3 regions of the Staphylococcus chromogenes genome follow, and region 1 is predicted to be linked to each of the others. Evidence: riboswitches for the same ligand, from Rfam matches in the RefSeq annotation. Region 1 holds a riboswitch; each other region holds the start of a gene.
What was found. A riboswitch is a leader RNA that binds a small molecule or an ion and turns the genes downstream of it on or off. The one in region 1 is predicted to bind thiamine pyrophosphate.

Region 1 (5,133 bases):
CATAAGCGCGACAAGATAGAGCATCACATCAAAATTGTGTATAAAAATGACCATGAAAAATAAGGCAATACCGATAAATAACTTTGTAATAATATTTACATCATCCATAAAAGTATGACGTGTCTTCCATGATTCAATCATTGCACATTCCCACTTTCATACATTTTCTCATGGTCTATAATAAAATGTTTAGAAGGATAGCGCGCAATGATTTCAGGGTCATGGGTAATCATAATAATTGCTTGACCTTTTTGAATACGTTCTTGAAATAAGTCAATAAGCTTAAACGTATTATGACTGTCTAACCCAAAAGTAGGTTCATCCAATAAGATGATATCTGCAGAAGTACTCAAAGCTACTGCAACGCTTAAACGACGTTTTTGTCCCATTGATAGTTCGAATGGATGCTGGTCTTTGACATGCGTTAAATCTAAATGCGCTAAAATATCTTCTACTTCCTTTTGGGCGTTGACTTGATCAAAGTGTGTAAAATTAATTAATATTTCGTCATACACAGAGTTTTGAAGGAATTGAAGTTCTGGATTTTGATAAACAAGAAACAGATGAGAGGCGGCAAATTTAAGTTTACGCACGGGTGTATGATTAAAGGTGACCGTTCCTTTATAAGGAATGAGTTGCATTAAACTCTCAAAAAAAGTCGTTTTTCCTGTTCCATTTTTTCCAGTAATAATCGCCCAATCCCCAGCTTGAATTTTAAAATTTTCTACTGTGTACAATGTCCTTTTCCCTCGTTGAATGACGCCTTCATGGAAATGTAATTCGAAAGCGGGGGAAGTTGTATCTGTTAATAGTGGTTTGGGCGCATGATTCCAAGCTTTTGGATGCCACACACCATATTCACTTAAGATGTCTTCGTAGTGCTCTAAAATATCATTTGGCGCGCCTTCTTGAATGATTTGCCCATGTTGATTCATTAAAATGACACGATCGACGTAATCCCAAATGTGTTCTACTTTATGTTCGACAATCAATACGGTTTGATCTTTCCAAAGTGTACGTAAGAGTTGCCAAAGATTTTCTGTTGCTTCAGTATCGAGCATTGCTGTAGGTTCATCTAAAAAGAGCGTGTCAGTTTGTTGAAGCAATGTTCCAGCAATCGCGAGTTTTTGTTTCATGCCTCCACTGAGTTGATGAATAGCTTGCTTTGGATTAATATCAAGACCAACTGCTTCTAGTGCTGCTTGGATTTTCGCATCCATTTCTTTTCGTGGTATTTGTAAGTTTTCAAGAATAAATGCTAATTCTTCATTTACTTGTGGCATACAAAACTGTGCATCAGGATCTTGGAAAATAACGCCCGCATTTTGTGAAATGGTTAATGAATCGTATTTCATAGGTAAATCAATTAAGTGGGGAACAATTCCACTTAAAACATTTAATAGTGTACTTTTACCAGAACCAGAAGGGCCTAGTAAAAGTACTTTTTCTTTATCTTTAATTTCGATATCGAGTCCATCAAAAATTTTATGTGGCGCACTCGGGTATTTTAATCGTAAATTTGTTGCTTTTAACACCTGGCATACTCCTTATAACGTGTCATAATCCTCTTTTGATGCAGGACGAAATAATTTCGTAACTCCGGTTTTGTCTAGTGCTTTTACAAGAAAATAAGGGAACACACCTGCAAGTATCGCACCACTAATTAAACGGAAAACAATGAGTAAAATTAAATTCCATGTCGCTACTTCATTCAAATAACCATAATACCAATCTACTGGAAAGCTAATGAGCGCAGCTGCCATACCTGCAAGTAGACTTACCATAAATGTACGAGATTTGTATTTGAAAATCGCAAACACAATTTCACAAGCTAAACCTTGAAGAATGGCATATATAATAGTAGGAATATCAAATCGACCCATGACAATGGTTTCTCCAGCACCCGCTGCAAACTCAGCAATTAAAGCAATCCCCATTTTCGGAATGATTAAATAAGCGACAACGGCTGCAGCAAACCACATGCCGTACATCAGTTGATCAATATGCAATCCGATAGGTTGAACCGTATAATATGCAATCCACCAAATGTTATAAATGACTGCAAAAATGACCGCAATAAGTACAGTAACCAAAATATCAGATAAAGTTAACCCTTGCTTCTTACGCATAAATATCCTCCTCAATAAAAAACACAGCACCTGAACTAGGTACTGTGTGAAAGTGTATTTGAAACTACAAATCATTATTGAGAACGGAAGAAGACATACGTCATCTGTTGAATTTGAGTTGTCATCACACTTTCCTACGCTAGTATCATCTAGTTCAGGTTCAAAGGGTTTGAGGTGAATACCTCATCTCAGTTTTCACACCCCTAGTGCGTTTCTATTTAATTAATAACGTTAATATACACCTGACTTGTGCGAATGTCAATGTTATGAAACGGGTAATATTCATTGAAAAAAAGTCCAGTTTTAAATTTTTAACATGTGATTCAAACAATATATAATCACTATAATGCAAATCAAAAAAGAGACGGGCTTATTCGCTCGTCTCTTAATATTGAGATACTTTAATAATTAGTCAAAAGTACTTTGAATATCGTCTTTCGTTTTTTCAACGCCATCTTTTGTGTCGTCTTTTTTATCTTTTAATTCTTGTTCTTTGTCTTTAGCATTTTCTGCTGCTTTTTTAATATCTTCTTTAGACATGATACATCGCTCCTTTAATGTATTCTTCTAAAAACATTCCCGTATTTAAAAATAATAAACATGAGAAGAAAGGGTACAAACATATGTAACTTTTGGTATAATACAGGAATGTAAAATTCGTACTAAAAAAGTATGTTTTAAATTGCTACAAAAAGATAATATATTTAAATACATTGAAAGTGGTATGTTCATAATTGATTTATAAAAAATACGTGATTTTGCTAAAATCTCGCGCAATAAATGTTTCTCCATCTAAAGAATGAGATTTCTTTTTTATAAAGACATGAACTGCGTCTTCGTATATAATAATTGTGAGGTGAAGCGGATGTCTTTGTTTAATAAATACACCGAGGTGATTTATAGTTATATCATCGGTGCAGTTTCTATTTTACTAAGTATTATTATCTTTCTTAATATCCCATTGATTCACCAATTTAATGAACATAAAAAGCCTGCAATTAACATCGATAATTTGTGGGACTTTATTATGGCATTTTTCAATGAAATTATTCGCGTGATGAGTAATTATATTGGTGAAATCCCTTTAGTAAGTGGCATAATCATTTTACTTTTCGGTATTTTTATGATTTTTATAGGGAGAACTTTAACGAATACAACACGTTTCGACTATGATATTTCAATTTTATTTTTACTTATTGGGATTATTTATTTTGTTTTAACCCTTATTTTTATGTCACAAGTTTACGGTTTTGCGGCATTTGTGTTTGTCATTCCTTTTTTAATACATATAGGATATATTGCCTATAAAGATGAACTCAATCCTTTTAATCGCAAAAAACACTATTTATGGATTATTGTGAGCTATGGCGTGTGTTATATTTTGGGACAACTCGCGCTTTACGGACGCATTGAAGAGCGACAAGTGGCCCCAATTGATGTATTAAGTATCAATACATTCTTTGTTATTTTATGGTTGTTAGGTCAAATGGCCATTTGGAATTTCCTATTTTTACGCCGAGCTTTACCGATGACTGAGGAAGAAATTACTGGGGAAGAAAACCCGTATTCTCGAAGTAAAAAATATAGTTTTACAGGCCAATCGCAATATCACTTTAAAGATTTTCAGGCACGTACAAATGAATTAACACAAGATTTTTCTCATCGAACACGACGCAGTATCGATATTGAAAAGTTGAGACACAAACGTGAGACAATAAAAGAAAAATGGTTTGGTTGGGCAAAATTAGAAGAAGATGATATCCCTTCATTTTTACATCGACCAAAATGGTTAAAACGCGAATATGTAAGCATTGCTTGTGGCGTCATTTTATTTTTCTTTATATTGGTAGAGTTTAAAAACCGTAACAGTTTATTTATGTCTGGAGATTGGCAACTTTCACAAACACAATACGTGTATGAATGGATTAGCTTATTCTTATTATTAGTGATTGTGACCATTTTTATTTGGACATCCGTGACGAATATGTTAAAAGGGCGTCATTATTACTTGAAATTATTTATGATTAGTATTTTATTCTTCAAGTTAATGACTGAGTATATTGTCATTTTGGTGCATGGATTAATGTTATCCATTTTTATTACACCCATCCTTGTACTGATGTTAATACCGGCAATTGTCGCATTCGTATTTCAGTTGCGACAACCCTCACCGGAAAAAATGGAAGAACAAGGAGAATTTAGACAATAATAGGTAAATAAAGAGAGTGATAGTAAATGAAAGCTACATTTGCTATCGCTCTCTTTTTGAAATATGAAAGAAAGTTTAGTTTTTCGTGTTACACTATAATAAATGAAAATAGAGAGGCTGAAATGATGAAAACAGCAATTTTAAATAAAGGTAAAGAAGCAAAGTATTTCAATCAATATCCTTTAATTGATGAACAAGATTTATTTAAAAGTGATCGTTTAAAAGAGGGAGACTTATTTCATTTAAAGTCATCTACAGATATTTATATCGCAACCTGTTATGTCGGCCGTCAACATAAAGGGTTGGGATGGGTTTTGTCCTACGATGAAAAAGAAGCTATAGATCAGTCATTTTTTGAAGAAAAATTCAAAGAAGCTTATGAAATAAGAAAATATTATGAGGAACGTGAAGGTACAAATGCTTTTCGTCTCTTTAACGGTGAAGGAGATGGCATTGGCGGTTTAACCATCGACAACTATAATGGGCATCTTTTAATTCAGTGGTATTCTGAAGGTATTTATCAGTTTAGAACTGCAGTTATTGAAGCGATGAAAACGGTCTTTTCTTATACTTCGATTTATGAAAAAACACGTTTTAAAAATGATGCTATTCAAAGTGGTTGGGTAACAGGGGAAGAACCCCAATTTCCAATTATTGTGGAAGAAAATTTTACATTTTACAATGTACACTTAAATGATGGCCCCATGACAGGCATATTTCTCGATCAAAAAGAAGTGCGTAAAAAACTAAGAGACTATTATAGCGAAGGAAGACAAGTGTTAAATTTGTTTAGTT
Region 2 (5,133 bases), 570 kb from region 1:
ACCAGTCATGCGGGGGACGTATCATTTTGATAAAATAGAAAAAAAGGACAATAAGGGGTGTCAATCATGTCTGAACATGTTTATGAGTTAGCTAAAAAACATCATTCTGTACGTAAATTTAAGCCAAATGCCATTGATCGCGATATCGTTCGAAAGTTAATTGAGGCAGGGCAAATGGCGTCGACTTCAAGTTTTCTACAAACGACTTCTGTGATTGGTGTAGAAGATCTTGAAAAGAAAGAATCTTTAAGAGAAGTATCAGGACAGCCGTATGTGGTTGAAAATGGTTATTTGCTTGTTTTTGTCATTGATTATCACCGTCACAAGCTTGTAAGCCAAAAACGGGATGCAGAGTTAGAAAGCAGTTTTGAAACAGCGGAAGGATTATTAGTCGGAACTGTAGATGCTGCTTTAATGGCGCAAAATATTGCTTTAACTGCAGAAGATATGGGGTATGGTATCGTTTATTTAGGTTCTCTCCGTAATGATGTAGAACGTGTGCGTGAGATTTTAGGTTTACCTGAGTACACATTCCCATTATTCGGCATGGCCATCGGAGAACCGGCAGAGGACGAGAATGGCGCGCCGAAACCACGCCTACCGCTTGATCATGTTTTCCATATTGATGAATATGAGCGCGAGGATCAAAAACTTGCAGAACAAATTGAAGCGTATGATGAAACGGTCTCAAACTATTATAAAACACGCACGAACGGCGAACGTACGGAAACATGGTCAGAACAAATCGCACAATTTATGGGAAGTAAACAACGCTTAGAAATGCTTGAATGGCTTCAATTATCAGGCTTCAACAAAAAATAAACGATTGAAGAGAAAGATTGAGTTCTTAAAATGGCAGAAGTGCTTTAATATTTGCGTGAAGAGCGTTTAAAGAGATAAACAAAAAAAGAGGTCGCGAACGTAATGTCGCGACCTCTTTTTAATTAATGCTCAGAAGCAAGCTCATCGTAGTGGTTAGATTTGAATTGATTTTCATCTAATTGTTTTGTCAGTTTTGCGGTACCTGTCCCTGCAAGAATGGAATCGTTGACGTTGAGTGCGGTACGGCCCATATCAATTAAAGGTTCAACAGAAATTAAGACCCCTGCGAGACCTACCGGCAAATTGAGTGCAGATAGTACAAGGATGGATGCAAATGTAGCACCGCCTCCTACACCGGCTACACCAAATGAACTCAATACGACAACAACGATAAGTGTGAGGATGAATTGCCAGTCTACTTCAACGCCTGCGACAGGTGCAACCATGATGGCAAGCATGGCTGGATAAATACCCGCACAACCGTTTTGGCCTATCGATAAGCCAAATGAACCAGAGAAGTTAGCAATCGCTGATGGGACACCAAGGCGTTGTGTTTGTGTTTGGATGTTGAGCGGTAATGCGCCTGCACTGGAGCGTGACGTGAACGCAAATAAAATTACTTCAGCGGTTTTCTTAACATATTGTAGGGGATTGATACCTAACAATACTAAAATAATCATGTGAATCAAATACATCGTAATTAATGCAGCATAAGACGCAATAACGAATTTACCTAATGTCCAAATGGCCGCAAAATCACTTGTTGCAATCGTTGTAATCATAATCGCTAAAATACCATAAGGTGTTAAGCGCAAAACAAAAGTTACAATCGCCATGACAAGTGCGTAAATGGCATCGATACCCCGTTTAAGAATATGACCTTTTTCAGGTTCTTTACGTAAAACACGTAAAAAGGCAAAACCGATAAATGCAGCAAAAATAACAACCGCGATAGTCGATGTTGCACGTGCGCCTGTGAAATCTAAAAATGGATTTGCAGGTAATAATTCTAAAATTTGTGTTGGTAAAGTTGTAGCTGTCATTTCTTTCGCCTGGCTCGTAATTTCAGAACTACGTGCATTTTCAGCTTGGCCAAGGTCGATAGAAGAGGCGTCTAAGCCAAAAAGCATCGCATAAACAATGCCTACGACTGCAGCAATGGCCACAGTTCCAATTAAAAACATAAAAATGAGTCCGCCCATTTTTGCGAACTTTTCGCCGATGTCAATTTTTGTAAATGCAACGACAATTGATACAAAAACTAACGGGATTACAATCATTTTTAATAAAGAAATATAACCTTCTCCGACAATACTGATCCATTCAGTTGTTTGCGTCGTGATTTTACTACTTGAACCGTATGTGAGATGTAAGATTAAACCTAAAACAATCCCTAAACCGAGTGCGAGAAAGACACGTTTAGGGAATTTAATATGTTTTTTAGCCATCCACCAAAGCCCGATGAGTGCTAAGACGAAAACGACTAAGTTAATAATAATGAATAATGTTGACATAATGTGTACGCTTCCTTCTAATTCCGATTTATATAATAAGGATAATCGGTAAGACACTTAAAAGCAAGCTCTTTTTATTTTTGTCGAATTTGTGGTGAAAAGGGTTGGAGCTCACGTAAGGCTTCTGAATCTCCTTGAATCGCTTGCGCTATGAGTTTCCCTACAATCGGAGATAGAAGAATACCATTGCGATAGTGGCCGGTTGAAACAAATAGCGTGTCTGAAGCTTTGCCCATCACGGGCCAGCCGTCTTCTGTAATTGGACGAATACCAGTCCACGTTTTGAGGGTCTGTTCATGTCTCAATTGGGGGAGCATGGCTTGGCTTTTAGCATCTAACCATTTTAAATTATCGGGATGGTTTTGAGTGGACCAATTGTCTACTTCTGAAGTTGCACCTATTAAATAGCGATTCGTTTTTTTAGGAACGATATAACACCCATTCATATTAAATAAGGTTGTATTCAGAATCGGGCGGGAGGCTTGTATAAGTTTGACGTCGCCTTTTACTGGACGAGTAGGAAGGTCCACATTTAAAGATTGGAGTAATTGACCACTCCATGCGCCGGCCGCAACCACTAAGATGTTCGCATGAATGTGACATGCAGAAGTGTTTAATGTATAACCCCCTTCCACGTGTTGAGTGATGTCTAAGACTTCTGTATTTAAATGAAGAGTTGTATTTTTTTGTAAGGCTACTGCTTGTGTGAGCGCTTTTGTGTATAAATGCGCATTCACTTGGCCATCATCATGTATTTTGAATGCCGCCGTCGTCTCAGGATTAAGTTGAGGAAAATGTTGTTGAAGTGCATGGTTGTTGTACCAATGGAGACGGTGATCATCTTGTTTTAAAAATGTATACTGAGCGCGTAGAGCGTTAACATGACGCGTCTCTGTCGCAAGTTTAATGAGCCCATAGGATTGAAATTCGATATCAATGCCTGTCTCTTGATGTAAACGATAGGCAGTATTTGGCATTAATGCACGACTTTTCATCGCCAAACGATAAAGTGGACTCTCTTCGAAAAATTCATTTTGTGCCCCTAACATTCCTCCTGCTGCATAAGATGCATTCATTCTCGGTGTCGAACGATCAATAATAGAAACCTCGCAGTGAGCGTCGGCAAGATGACGTGCAATAGAGAGTCCTATTACACCTCCACCAATAATCACAATTTGTTCCATAAAAAAACCTCCTACACAATGTGCAAGAGGTCGCGCCCTAGATTCATGGTGAGAAAGAATGTAGGCCTATTTTCTATAAGTTCAGTAAAGTGTATACATTCAATTCATAAGTTAAAATAGCTTCCCTTCGTTGGTACTAACCACTTCAGGTTCAAAGAGTTAAGATGACATCTTTCTCAGCTCAATTAGAGCACCCCTAGCACATCGTATTTAATTTTATGATAAAGGCTTAGCCTCCGAATAGGCGTGCCCAAAATCCTTTTTGTTGGTGACTGTTTTTAATTGTAGTCGCCAATTCTTTTTGTTCTTTTGTTTGTGTTTCAATGCTTTCTTGTGTTTTTGTTAACTGTTCAGCTTGAAGTTTTTGATGTTCTGTCATTGCGTTTAATGATTTTGTATTTGTTTCGAGTTGATTATTGAGTTGATTATGTAATGTTTTTAATTCTTCTTGTTGTTGATGAACTTGTGAAATCATTTGTCCTAATAATTGACGTTCTTCGCGCATTTTGTTGATTTCAGCTTTTAACTCTTGCATCACTTGTGGAAATTGTTGATCTGATGGTAAGTTATCAGGATTTTCTTTTACGATGACTTGTAAAAAGTCTTTTTCTTTTTCGAGCTCTTCGAATGCGAGTTCATAACTGTTCGTACGGCCGACACGTTCAGCAATTTCTTGGAATAATTCGATATCCTCTTCTTGAAAGTCGGTCGCTTCACGGCCTCTATATTCGGTTTTTTTCAACTGGTAGCCACGTTCTTCTAGGTGCTGTACAATTTTACGCACTTGTTTTTCGCTAAGCTCTGATTTAAGTGCAAACTCTTTTGTTAGCATATGAATGAATCCTTTCTGTCAGTCTATTTAGACCCACGGTAGTCTGAGTTCAGTGACCCGTCAGCCTTACCTCTACATTATTGTAACGGCTTTAAGAAGGGATTTCAAGGACTTATGCATTCATATCTTTACTTAAATTCATTTTAATCAATAACGGATAAATCACTCGACGTGGAATACGATTGGCAAAGACATATTTTAAAATATAGCAAGACTTAACGCTTGTGCCGTAAATATCCTTTGTCAAAGGAATATTTGCCTTATTGTAAAGGTCTAGCGGTACAGGTTTCCCATTACGGTCGAGGGAAGGTTGTACGTAGTCGATTTGTGTTTGTTTTTCAAATCCATGTTCTGTTAAGAAACGGCGACGAAAAGCAATATCCTTAGCAGTTTGTTCATCGACATCTTCACTTTCGAGAGTAGATTCAAACATAAAGAAATTCACATCACGACCATGGAGTTGATGTGATAAACGGTTCACGCCTTTTTCTACCTCGTTTAATGTTTCAGCTAAATACGTTTCACAGTGATCGCCAGGCTCAGCAATTAAATAAACGATAAAACCTGTATTTGTTGTTGCTTCATAGTGTGCAGTTGAAAAACTAACCACTTTATCATTGTCAATGCCCACTAAAAAGACGTAATCGTTTTGTGTCTTTTCAGTTTTTAAAGATTGCACAAAGACCGATTCGTCCTCGGTGACAAGAGGATCAAGTTTATCCATATAAAAGTCGATGGCCGGTTCGAACCATTGATCTTTGGTCGATTTTATTTGTACAAA
Region 3 (5,133 bases), 310 kb from region 1:
TTTTAGCATAAAATAGTAAATTTGAAACAAAAAGGGGGGATTGTATTGTCAGCTCAAACAAGACCATCGGTGTCGAAGCATCCATTTCAATACGGAAAAGTTTGGCTATTTTTCACATATTATTGGGTGATATTTGGTATTGCCACGTATTTTGGACAATTTTTGCCGCTTGAATGGCGTAAACCCTTGTCTATTGTTTTACTTGTTTTAATCCTCTTAACGATGATTGTACAAAGGGCACGATTTAGTGGGCCCATCATGTCACATATCTACACAATCGTTTCTGGACTGTTATCTTATGCGGCTTTTACAGTAGCTTTACAAGATTTAGGACCGAGTGTTTTCTTTAAAAATGTTCTTTTAGCCATTGTCGGATTTATTATTTTTGGAATGATTGGTTTCTTTATGATAAAAGATGCCTCTAGTTTAGGAAAATATTTGTTTGTCACGCTTGTCGCATTAATTGTCGCGAGTTTAGTCGGTTGGTTTATCCATAATCCGATATATCATACACTTATTTCTGTGGTTGGCTTGTTGCTTTTTTTACTTTATACGTTGTATGATTTTAATAGAATGAAAAGAGGGGCCTATTCTCCAAGGGAAATGGGTTTCAATTTATTCTTAAACTTATTTAGAATCATCCGTTACGTGCTCAATCTTGCACGTTACGTTCGCCGATAAAATTAAATAATTGATGTTTCCACTGGAAGTGCCATGAATAATGGCTGAGATTAAAATAGTGATTTTAAAATTCCCGGACCTGATCCAGATAATGCTGGCGTAGGAAAGTGGCACGTATTCATGCATTAAAGCTATTTTTCTATGTCTAGAAAAGTAGCTTTTTTTATTGGAGGAATAAAATTTGATTATTGCAGTCACACCATATGAATTATTACATCGTCATCATCAACAACGTTTAATTCTAATTGAACCCTATATCGACGGAGTCATCTTACGGACACCTACTGAAGCTGATGATTTAAAGATTTGGGTTACAACATTAATAAATAAAGGATTTCCAAAGTCAAAAATCATCATCCATTCTAACGTGCAATGTGCTGAACAATTGGGCATTAGACGTATACATTTTCGTGAATATGAATGGCCAACTGCATTTCGTGTAGAAGAGTGGGAAGTAAGCATGTCCGTTCACTCGGAAAGCGCTATTGAATTTGCTAAAGTACAAGGTGCAAAGTTTGGACTTTATGGCCATTTGTTCAATACATCCTCTAAACACAATCAGCCCCCAAGGACGGTGAGTGAAGTCAGACAAGCTTTAAATTGTCATTTTCCTCTCGTCGCAATTGGCGGTATTAATGACACAACAGTTGCAGAGATACCTAGTAAATTTTCGGGGATTGCGATGATTGGTAGTGCGTTTCATCAAAACTTAGATGAATTTAAGTATATTGTTCAGCAATGGTATGAAAAAGGGGGTGAAGGCAGTGAATGTAGAAATTAATGGGCAATCCCAACTGTTAAATGAAGGAGCAACGGTGTTCGATCTCATTCAACAATTCGGTATAGAAAGTAAACGCATGGTCGTAGAATTAAACGGTCATGTAGTGAAACGTTCTTTATGGGATAAACAATCTCTTTCAGACAATGATCGGATTGAAATTTTAGAATTTGTAGGAGGCGGTTAAGTTGTTTAAAATAGCGGATTATACTTTTAACTCAAGATTATTTTTAGGAACAGGAAAGTTTGAAAATGCTGAAGTTCAAAAAAAAGCCATTCATATTTCAGAAACGGAAGTCTTAACTTTCGCCGTAAGACGTATGAGTTTATATGATGAAGCATTACCGAACCCTTTAGCTGAGGTGGATTTAGAGCAATTTATCACTTTTCCGAATACCGCGGGCGCTAAATCGGCAGAGGAAGCTGTGCGCATTGCAGAGATTGCGAATGAGGCTGGCATATGCGATATGATTAAAGTTGAAGTGATTGGCGATGACGATACGTTATTACCAGATCCGATTGAGACGTATAAAGCATGCGATATTTTGTTGAAAAAGGGCTATATCGTTTGCCCATATATTTCTGATGATGTCGTGTTAGCTAAACGTTTAGAACAATTGGGGGTTCATGCGATTATGCCACTGGCCTCTCCAATTGGGACGGGTCGCGGCCTTAGCAACCCACTCAATTTGCGTTATATAATAGAAAAAAGTCAGGTGCCTGTCATTGTTGATGCTGGCATAGGTTCTGCGAAAGATTGCGCTGAAGCCATGGAGCTAGGTGCAGATGCCATTTTATTAAATTCAGCGGTTTCTCGTGCTAAAGACCCTGTCAAAATGGCGGAAGCGATGAAAAAAGGCATTGAAGCGGGCAGACTTAGTTACGAAGCAGGGCGTATTCCTATTCGTTATAATGCTGTCCAATCAAGTCCATCCACAGGGTTAGGGTTTCTTTAATGAATCGCTATGATAGACAAATAAAGTACCCGGCTTTTGGTTTGAAAACGCAAAACAAACTCCAGCAGCTACATGTCCTTATAGTGGGAGTAGGGGCTTTAGGGAGTGGGATTGCAGAACAACTTGCAAGATGTGGCGTGGGCAAACTCACACTCATTGATAAAGATATAGTGACTTTTTCGAACTTACATCGGCAAAGTGGTTACATCGAGGAAGATGCTAAAGAGATGCGTCCCAAAGTAAGCGCGTTAAAAATGCGTTTACATGCAATGAATCATGAAGTGAATATCATCCCATTAAATGTTGAAGTGACTTCTGAAAATATCCTATGTCTTATGAAAGAGACCCAACCTGATATGGTGTTAGATGGTTTGGACGATTATGAGACACGATTTTTAGTGAATGAAGCGACGCAATACCTTAATATTCCATATATTTATAGTGCAGTCATCGGTAGCCAAGTGAGTGTGTTTCCTATAGATGCGCATGGTCCGTGCTTGCAGTGTCTCATGCCAGAGCCCCCTGAAACTTATGAAAGTTGTGCTGTACATGGTGTTTTACCTCCGGCAGTGCATATCGCGAGTAGTATGGCTGTGGCTGAATTAATGCACTATTTAATGACAGGGACTTTTACGTATACGATGAAATATGTGGATATATATAAAGACACTATGAAAACGACTTCTATTTTAGAGTTGAAAGAACCGACGTGTCCTGTATGTAGCGAACGTCATTTTACACGCTTAATGCAGGCGAAAAAAACACGGATGGAAGTCTTGTGTGGAGGTGTGATTCAAGTTCGATTTGATGCGAAAGATTTCCAACGTCACCTTTCACCGAACATTCATATCATTCAACAAAATCCATTTGTTAAACAATTGAAATTTAAACAATATACCATGACCTTTTTTCAAGATGGACGTTTATTGATTTATGGATGTACAGATAAACAAGAAGCCGCTCACCTTACGCAATCCATTTTTGAGACCTCACGATAACGCGAGTTGATAATCGTAAATTAAAAGCGGTATAATAAGAATATTCATTAGCAATCGAAAGTGAGATGTAAAGAATGGGACGTAAATGGAACAACATTAAAGAGAAAAAAGCTCAAAAAGATAAAAATACGAGTCGTATTTATGCAAAATTTGGAAAGGAAATTTATGTTGCAGCAAAGTCTGGAGAGCCTGATCCTGAGTCAAACCAAGCATTGAAACTTGTATTAGAGCGTGCGAAAACATATTCTGTACCGAACCACATTATTGATCGTGCGATAGATAAAGCTAAAGGTGGCGGAGAAGAAAACTTTGATGCACTAAGATATGAAGGCTTTGGTCCAAGTGGTTCAATGGTCATTGTAGATGCCTTAACCAATAACGTGAATCGTACGGCTTCAGACGTCCGTGCAGCTTTCGGTAAAAATGGCGGAAATATGGGGGTTTCTGGTTCTGTAGCCTATATGTTCGACCATACAGCCACTTTTGCATTTGAAGGATTTGACGCAGATACAATATTAGAAGGTTTAATGGAAGCGGATATCGATGTTCGCGATGTCATCGAAGAAGGTGACCTCACGATTGTATATGCTGAACCAGATCAATTTGCGACAGTTCAACAAGCGCTCAAAGATTTAGGTGTGAGCGAATTTGAAGTGGCGGAATTTGAAATGCTTCCCCAAACAGAAGTGCAATTATCAGCAGAAGACCAAGAGACTTTTGAAAAGTTGATTGATGTATTAGAAGATTTAGAAGATGTGCAACACGTTTTCCACAATGTGGAACTTTAATGAATAACGAAAGAGGTTCACAGGACGTTACCTCAGTTTTCACTGTCGACAAAGGCATGTACTTTGTCGACAGTTTTTTTACTTTAAAGGACTTCAAATAGGTATTTATGACTAAAAGGAAAAGAATAAAACTTGGCGTAATCTATCGACCGAGACCTTTCTTTAGTGACATCATCCTGAACTTTATATATAATGAACAAAAGGGAGTTGGTGACTGTGAAAGTAAAGTACATTGATAAACGTCACTGGCGTCGCCTCATAGATCGGGATTATATCGAAGTCAAAGTTAATAATAATAAGTTTAAAGGTATTATCGGTTTGATAACGATGAATAAGGTGAAAGAACCTTTGGAGGTGACTGTTGTTGGAAAACAAATGGTTGTCGCAAACGATCATTTTCAGTGGCTACAGATTTTACCCGAAAAAAAACGTTATAGTATAACCGTGATGTTTAACGATAAAGGAGAACCTTTACAGTATTACTTTGATATTAATTTGAAAAATATAACACAAAAAGGGCGTGCTCGCACGGTAGATTTATGTTTAGATGTGTTGGTTCTGCCGAATGGGAAATATGAACTTGTGGATCAAGATGATTTAGAACGTGCCTTAAAATCCAAACAAATTACCCGAAAGCAATATCATGAAGCGTATGTTATCGCACATCAACTCATGATCCAAATCGATGAAGATTTTGAAAGTATTCACGACAAAGCGATGTACTGCTTCAGAAAAATAAATCGAAAATACCACAAAATAGAAAAAGTTCGCAGCGATAAACATCACACACCTTAAATTCATATGAATAATATTACGTGATGACTTCTGCACACTGGACACTCGATGTCTAGTGTTTCTTTTTTATTTATAAGGAGGGTGACCATGAAAATTGATGATTATCGATTGTTAATTACACTAGACGAAACAAGAAC

Region 2: another riboswitch for thiamine pyrophosphate. It lies ahead of thiO (glycine oxidase ThiO); the one in region 1 lies ahead of PYW36_RS08110 (ECF transporter S component).
Region 3: another riboswitch for thiamine pyrophosphate. It lies ahead of PYW36_RS09600 (thiamine phosphate synthase); the one in region 1 lies ahead of PYW36_RS08110 (ECF transporter S component).

Annotation. Positions count from the first base shown of each region.
Region 1 is NZ_CP118953.1:1,653,148-1,658,280, reverse strand. It holds gene PYW36_RS08120 (energy-coupling factor transporter transmembrane component T family protein) at 1-141, opposite strand, end outside; gene PYW36_RS08115 (ABC transporter ATP-binding protein) at 138-1,535, opposite strand; gene PYW36_RS08110 (ECF transporter S component) at 1,548-2,129, opposite strand; TPP riboswitch at 2,244-2,344, opposite strand; gene graF (glycopeptide resistance-associated protein GraF) at 2,538-2,669, opposite strand; gene auxA (lipoteichoic acid stability factor AuxA) at 2,995-4,338, shown strand; gene PYW36_RS08095 (class I SAM-dependent rRNA methyltransferase) at 4,464-5,133, shown strand, end outside.
Region 2 is NZ_CP118953.1:2,227,298-2,232,430, reverse strand. It holds gene nfsA (oxygen-insensitive NADPH nitroreductase) at 67-822, shown strand; gene PYW36_RS10910 (L-cystine transporter) at 945-2,336, opposite strand; gene thiO (glycine oxidase ThiO) at 2,411-3,520, opposite strand; TPP riboswitch at 3,626-3,728, opposite strand; gene PYW36_RS10900 (hypothetical protein) at 3,750-4,352, opposite strand; gene PYW36_RS10895 (hypothetical protein) at 4,465-5,133, opposite strand, start outside.
Region 3 is NZ_CP118953.1:1,964,539-1,969,671, reverse strand. It holds gene PYW36_RS09605 (Bax inhibitor-1/YccA family protein) at 46-681, shown strand; TPP riboswitch at 696-804, shown strand; gene PYW36_RS09600 (thiamine phosphate synthase) at 863-1,462, shown strand; gene thiS (sulfur carrier protein ThiS) at 1,446-1,646, shown strand; gene PYW36_RS09590 (thiazole synthase) at 1,648-2,415, shown strand; gene PYW36_RS09585 (ThiF family adenylyltransferase) at 2,415-3,413, shown strand; gene PYW36_RS09580 (YebC/PmpR family DNA-binding transcriptional regulator) at 3,488-4,201, shown strand; gene PYW36_RS09575 (ribonuclease FAU-1 family protein) at 4,418-4,996, shown strand; gene PYW36_RS09570 (LysR family transcriptional regulator) at 5,084-5,133, shown strand, end outside.